3 regions of the Arthrobacter sp. 05L428 genome follow, and region 1 is predicted to be linked to each of the others. Evidence: riboswitches for the same ligand, from Rfam matches in the RefSeq annotation. Region 1 holds a riboswitch; each other region holds the start of a gene.

Region 1 (2,254 bases):
AGTTGTGGGAGGTGCCCGTCTTCGAACGCCGCCTTGCCGCCGTCGTCCTGCTGCAGTCCAGCCTGGCCCTGCTGGACAATTCGGACCTGACCCGGATCGAGGGTTTCCTGCGGACTGCGCGCCTGCGCGAGCTGGCCGATCCGCTGGCGACCGATGTCGTCGGGCCGCTGATTGCGGGACTGGACGGCCAAAACCGTTCCCGCGCGGAAACCGTGCTGGGCCGCTGGCTGCAGGACCCGGACGATTGGCTGCGGCGGGCGGCCCTGATGGCGCCGCTCCGCGAGCTACGGGCCGGTGGAGGGGATTGGGACCGTTACCGGCGCCAGGCCGGGCTGGCGGAGTCGGGCACCCCGGACGACGCCGGTCTGGTGAGGGAGGCGATCGCTGCCGTCACCTCCGGGATGGCGAAGTAGCGCTACGTGCCGGGCCGGCGCTCCACGACGGCATACGCCTTTCCGTCGAGGAACTGCCAGTCGGTCACCACCATAAAACCGAGCGCGTCCACACGGTCATTCAGGACGTGGATATCGAAGCCGCCGTCGCGCGGTTCCGCGTCCCACGTGGCTACGTGGATTTCCTTTCCCTCGAGAACCAGCAGCTCTGTGTTGACGTCGAAATCCTCCTGCGGCTGATCGCTGAGCTGGCAAATTGCGACACAGTGGCTGTTCATAACGGGGCCTCCGCTCGGGGAATGCTGGGTGCCCTCATCCTATGGCTGGCAGGTAGCAGCGTCCTAGGCTTTCTTCCGCGCCAGGACACGGCTCCGTTATCTGAATGTGACATTCCCGCCCGGGCCCGTTACCGTAGATGGGTGCCTGTTTGTTTCCGATACGGGCGCTCCCGAGCCGATTGCCTAACTCTGCCGCGGCCTGGGATCCGAATGCAACCTTTCTGGCAGAGACGGGGAAACCACTTTTGACCTGCAGTTTTAGCAGGTCTTGGGGTGAAGCCGCACAGCGCCCGCATTGACGGGCCCGCGGCCGGGTGCCTCCCATCCGAATCCGACAGCTCACCTCGCAGGCATTGGGAGAGGCTACAAACATGACTTCAAGCATTACTTCTGCGCGCCATCGTTCCGACGCATCCGCCGGACGGGCCTCAGCATTCTCGGGCAAATCAGGCACCATCGGTCGTCAGGCCGCAGTAATCTTCGCAGCCTCCGGCCTCGTCCTCACGAGCGGAATGGCAGCCAATGCAGCCGTTGCCCCGGCCGAAAACAAAACCGCCCCGGCTTCGTCGGTTGACGTCGGCAGCAAGGTCTCCGCGCCGGTTACCGCTGATTCCGCAGTTCAGATCAGCTTCGCCCGCCCGGCAGTCGCTACCACGCCGGCGCCCGTGATCGAGCAGCCTAAGCCCGTCACCGCCCCTGCGGTTGCCGCCGCTCCGGCTGTCGCGCCTGCCCCTGCTCCGGTGCTCGCGCCGGCAGCGCCGCAGGTCAGCGTTCAGGCGAAGGCGGCCGTGGCACCTGCCTCGGCAGCCGGCGGAGCCAACGCCGCGATGCTTTCGGCCGCCTACAGCCAGATCGGCATCACCCAGGACTGCACCGCCATGGTTGAGAAGGCCCTCGGTGCGGCCGGTATCCACGTGGGCGACCTCGGTCCCCAGCAGTTCATGGGCTACGGCAAGGTTGTGGGTGCCCCGCAGCCCGGCGACATGATCGTCCAGTCCGGCCACGTCGCCATCTACGCCGGTGACGGCATGGCCATCAGCGGTGGCATGAACGGCAGCAACCAGACGATCAAGCACCCGCTGTCCTGGCTGACCGCCACGGGTGGCGTGACCTTCGTCCGCGCCAGCGCACAGCAAAAAGCGTAAGAACCTCTTTCCAGGGCCGGTGGTCGGCTGCTAAACGGCAGCTGGCCACCGGCTTTTGCGCACGTTTACGCCGGCCGGTGAGCTCAGACGGCGTACCGCAGCAGGACGACGCCGTTGCCAAACGCGCGGGTGCCGGCGAGCGTGAGCGCGGTCCTGTCGTCTGCTGACTTGAACAAGGGATTCCCCCGCCCGATCAGCACCGGGTGGACATAAATCCAGTACCCGTCAATGAGCCCGAGCCGGCGGAAGGTATCGGCGAGGTCAGCCCCGCCCAGTGCCAAGTCGCCGCCGGGCTGCGCCTTCAGTTCCAGCACGTCATCGGCGACGACGTCGCGCACCACCGTGGTGTTCCAGTCGGCCCGTTCCAGCGTCCTGGAGTAGACAATCTTCGGCATGTCCCGCCAAATTTTGGCGAACTCGACCATAGCCGGTGTACTGG
Region 2 (2,254 bases), on a different contig from region 1:
GTGTGGACGTCAGCGACATCGATGTCCAGGACTGGGGGCATTTCGTCTACTTCGCCGATCCCGACGGTAACAAATGGGGGGTGCAGTACATCCCCAACCGTCCGAACGGCTAGCGCGGCGGCGCGGTTCCGTAGCGCGGCCCGTATTCCGAAGGCGGCGCGGCGGCAGGCGCACGCGGCAGGCGCACGTGAGGCCCCGGATCCCAAGATCCGGGGCCTCACTCATGGCTTGCAGCCTCGGCCGCGCTTAGTACCAGTTGTTCGCGTAGTGGAAGTTCAGGGCGCCGCACGGTGAACCGTAGCGGTCCTGCACGTACTGCAGTCCCCAGTTGATCTGGGTCCGGTAGTTGGTCCGGTAATCGGCGCCGGCGCTGGCCATCTTTTCGGCGGGCAGCGACTGGACCACGCCGTAAGCGCCGCTGCTGGCGTTGGTAGCCGTGGTCTTCCAGTCGGACTCCCTGGTCCACAACTTCATCAGGCACTGCATCTCGCTCGGGGCCCAGCCGTGGGCGGGCAGCTGAGAGGCGGCGTAGGCCTGCGCACCGGCGGGGTCGTCAATGGCGACCGGCTTCGCGGGAGCAGGCGCCTTGGCAGCCGGAGCCGGCGCCTTGGCCGCCGGGGCCTTGGCGGGCTTGATTTTGGAGGCCTGGGCCTCCACGCTCATCGGGGCGGGCGAGGTGGGCGTGTTGCTGCCGACGCGTTCGAAGTCCAGGGTCTGCAGGGACGCGGCAGTGTCTTTCGACGCTTCGGCCGTATGCGCGGCAGTGCCGGAGGCCTGGCCCGCGGCCCCTGCCCCCAGCAGGACGGCGAAAGCGGTGGCTACGACGGCGGCGCGCTTGCCATTGGTCCGGGCACGGGGCCGGGACGGGCTCGAAGTGTGCTTCGCCGGCTCGGCGCGGTGGCGCGCGCGCTCGGCGTCGGACGTGCGTTTAGCGCCTTCTGGGCGCGTGGGTGCCTTGATTTCAGTCATGTTCGCCTCTCAACGCCTACGGAGTTAGCTGTCGGGTTCGGATGCGAAATCCGGCCGCACGGAATCTCGACGTGGCGGCTTAACCCCAAGGGTGCATGGATGCAGAATGCCCGGGAACTCTGGGTTCCCCGTCTCTGCCTGGTCCATGGGAATCCGGGTAGCGGCAGAGTTTGGCGTCAGCCCGGACACGCGGCCAGATCGATGGCCGCACCCTAAAACGGTACCGGACTTTCAATCAGATGTCACATTTAGGTAACGGCTGGCCCCTGCTGCGGAGCGGCGTCTTGCCTTCACGGCCGCCGCGTGGGTGCCCGTTTCGACGGTTCCGTGCCCGCTCGACGCCGGTAAGCATCMAGCGGGCACGGAACCGTCGAAACGGCGCGGCGGAGACGGAGGCAAGCGGGGAGAGGAGCCTACTTCGCCAGCTTGTACACGGTGGCGTTCCCCACGGTCTGGGCCTGGTAGTTGGCAGCGACCCAGCTGGCGACCTCGGAGTTGCCGCCGCGGCCCCCGCCCAGGCCGCCCATGCCGCCGGAGATGAAGTAGCCGATCTCGCCGCGGTCCACCATCGCTTGGAACTGCTCGAGCGTGGGGTACGGGTCGCCGCCGTTCCAGCCGCCCAGCGCGATCACATTGGTGCCGGTGGCGAGTTCCAGGCTGGCGGTCTGGGTGGCGCCGGAGACAATCCCGGACCATTTGGCGCCGGAGGACTTCAGCAACGCTGTCAGCTCAGCCGACGCCGTATCCGCGCCGGGTCCGCCGGGCCCGCCGGCGGCCGCCCCGCTGGAACCGGCGATCCCGCCGTCGCCGTCCGGCCTGCCCGCCGCCCCGAAGCCGCCGCCCATCGCGGACGCGGTGGGCCCGGAGGTGGGGATTGACCCCGAATGCGCCTGGGCCGCCGTCGCCAGCGTCCAGGCGGTGGTCCCGAGCCCGCCGGCCAGCAGCGAAAGGACCACGACGCCGGCCGCAGCGGCTTTGCGGAGCCGGGCCGGGAGCGCTGCCAGGCTGTCCACCCGGAGCAGCAGCGCCGCGGCGGCCAGCACGCCCAGGACGACGGCGATCACCCGGAGCCCGGGCAGCCATGCCGGGTCGCGGCCCAGGAGCACAGCGGACCAGACCGAGGCAGCCAACACCGTCACGGCCAGGACCATCCGAGCGGGCCAGTGGGTCCGGCCGCGCCACAGTTCCGCCGAGCCGATGCCCACCAGGGCCGCGACGGCGGGGGCCAGTGCCACGGCATAATACGGATGCACGGTGCCGCTCATGACGCTGAAGATGCCTGCCG
Region 3 (2,254 bases), on a different contig from region 1:
GCAGTTGGGACTCAATGTCACATTCAGATCACGGCGTGTCACAGAAATGCGAGTGGTCCCTCGGCTTGGCTAAAGCCAGCCGAGCGGGTCAACAACTTCCCCGTTGACCATCACCTCGAAGTGGAGGTGGCAGCCGGTGGAGGCGCCGGTGGTCCCGCTCATCGCCACCACATCGCCACGTGAGACCTGCTGGCCCACGTGGACGTCGGAGGACGACAAGTGGTTGTACGTGGTCTCCAGGCCGTTGCCATGGTCGATCACGACCCGGTTGCCGCCCCCGTAGGGGTGCCAGCCGGAAAAGGTTACGGTGCCGCTCGCGGCGGCATGTACAGGAGTGCCGCACTGGGCCGCGTAGTCCTGGCCCCGGTGGAATTCCCCGACGGCTCCCGTGATGGGACTGACCCGGTAGCCGAACGGCGAGGCCGTGACCATGGAATCCAGCGGCGCCCCGAGGCTGCCCGCGGAGGCTGCCCGGGTGATGCTGCCGACGGACTGCGCGCTCAGCAACTGCTTGAGCTTGCTGTCCGGGTCACCCTTGGTGGTGACGGCCGTGCGGTTGAAGTTGATTTCGGCGGCCGGGGCCTTGACCTCGGGCTGGGCCGCCGCGGAAACCGAACCGGACCTGGCCGCATCGGTGGCCATCACGGGGCCGGTGGCCGGAACTGTAACGGTGAGGACCAAACCCGTGGCGGCCAGGGCAATGCCTGCCTTCTGCCCCACGCCGCTGACAGCGGCGAAGTCTGTTACCTGACGGAACGCGCTGCGCCGGCCGCGGCGCGCTTCGCGGTGCGCGTCACGCGGGCGCTCGTCGAGGACGACGGCGGCCGGGCGTGGCTCCGGAGCGGGACCGGTCGCACGACGGCGGCCCCTGACGGTCTGGGTGGTCAAGAACGGTTCCTCTCTGGATAGCCTGCGAAGTTAGCTGTCGGATTCGGGTCAGAGAGATCAAAGACCCGGTCCGCCGGTGCAAGCATCCAGACGCAGGGGCATCCACGGAGGTCCCAGTTTGAATTGCTTGCCGCTAGCGGACTTCACCCCAAGGCTGTTGAATCAACAGCCGGTTGTGGTTCCCCCGCCTCTGCCAGAAGGTGAATCGCCGGCTGATCCGCTGGCAGAGCTCGGCTCCGGATCAGATAACGCTTTAGTATCGGTGCTAGTCATCAACTATAGGCGATTAAGGCAGGCGGTAATAATTCCGTTATCTCGCCTGTGCACAACTTACCGGCTGTCCGGCGGAAGGATTTTGACGCCAGGTTACCCGAGCGTAACGAACACATGGGCGGCGACCTCGGGAGGCAGCTCGAGGGCGCCTTCAATGTCGGGGACCCGGACCGAGATGTACTCCCCCACCCGCTCCAGCGACACCCTGGCGCCCGGACGGATTCCGCCCTCGTCCAGCTGGACCAGCAGCTCCGGCTCGACCTGGATCGGCTCGGCCAGCCGGCTCACGGTGATCCGCGAGTCGGCGCCGTAGCCGGCCATGGCGTCAAGCAGGTTGACCACGGCGCCGCGGTCCGGCATCGGAAGCCCGCCCAGTTCGGCGAGTCCGGGAATCGGGTTCCCGTAGGGGGACACGGTCGGGTGGTCCAGCATTTCGAAAATGCGGCGCTCGACCCGTTCGCTCATCACGTGCTCCCAGCGGCACGCTTCCTCATGGACGTAGGCCCAGTCGAGCCCGATCACGTCGGCAAGCAGCCGTTCGGCCAGGCGGTGCTTACGCATGACCTCGATGGCGCGCTTCCGGCCCGTTTCGGTCAGTTCAAGGTGCCGGTCGCCGGAGACAACCACGAGGCCGTCGCGCTCCATGCGGCCGACGGTCTGGGAAACGGTGGGGCCGGAGTGACGGAGCCGCTCGGCGATGCGGGCGCGGAGGGCGATGATGTTCTCTTCTTCAAGTTCCAGGATGGTCCGGAGATACATCTCGGTGGTATCGATCAGATCCGTCATTCAGCTCAGCTCCTCGAGCGCCGTCCTTGCGTCATTCCCACCGTACAGCGTGCGGGTTGCGCCCTGGCGAGATCCGCCGTACGTCACCGCACAGCCTAGCCTATTTTGAATTAGTCCGGATAATCTGTGGGCTGCCGCGCGGACCTGTGGACTACGCCCCGCCCGGCGCCGCGCCGCCGTCTCAATGACCGGACTATGACGGGCTTTATTCCCGCCCGCGTGGGGCCGTCGGGCAGAATAAATAGCGGGTCCCGGTCACGCCCGGCAGAGCCCGTCCAAGCCACGCCACGCACCCAGCCGAAAATTG

What was found. Region 1 has a riboswitch for cyclic di-AMP ahead of AC1DH3_RS05285 (hypothetical protein). Riboswitches for the same ligand answer to the same signal wherever they lie in the genome.
Region 2: linked by a shared signal. The riboswitch ahead of AC1DH3_RS08230 (aggregation-promoting factor C-terminal-like domain-containing protein) and the one ahead of AC1DH3_RS05285 (hypothetical protein) in region 1 are both predicted to bind cyclic di-AMP.
Region 3: linked by a shared signal. The riboswitch ahead of AC1DH3_RS09080 (M23 family metallopeptidase) and the one ahead of AC1DH3_RS05285 (hypothetical protein) in region 1 are both predicted to bind cyclic di-AMP.

The regions. Positions count from the first base shown of each region.
Region 1 covers NZ_JBFTNW010000001.1:1,136,075-1,138,328, forward strand. Annotated here, with positions in the region: gene AC1DH3_RS05275 (DNA alkylation repair protein) at 1-413, shown strand, start outside; gene AC1DH3_RS05280 (hypothetical protein) at 416-670, opposite strand; cyclic di-AMP (ydaO/yuaA leader) riboswitch at 872-1,037, shown strand; gene AC1DH3_RS05285 (hypothetical protein) at 1,042-1,815, shown strand; gene AC1DH3_RS05290 (dihydrofolate reductase family protein) at 1,899-2,254, opposite strand, start outside.
Region 2 covers NZ_JBFTNW010000002.1:393,693-395,946, forward strand. Annotated here, with positions in the region: gene AC1DH3_RS08225 (VOC family protein) at 1-113, shown strand, start outside; gene AC1DH3_RS08230 (aggregation-promoting factor C-terminal-like domain-containing protein) at 247-969, opposite strand; cyclic di-AMP (ydaO/yuaA leader) riboswitch at 968-1,148, opposite strand; gene AC1DH3_RS08235 (glycosyltransferase family 39 protein) at 1,383-2,254, opposite strand, start outside.
Region 3 covers NZ_JBFTNW010000003.1:96,136-98,389, reverse strand. Annotated here, with positions in the region: gene AC1DH3_RS09080 (M23 family metallopeptidase) at 70-888, opposite strand; cyclic di-AMP (ydaO/yuaA leader) riboswitch at 893-1,112, opposite strand; gene AC1DH3_RS09075 (iron-dependent transcriptional repressor DtxR) at 1,255-1,947, opposite strand.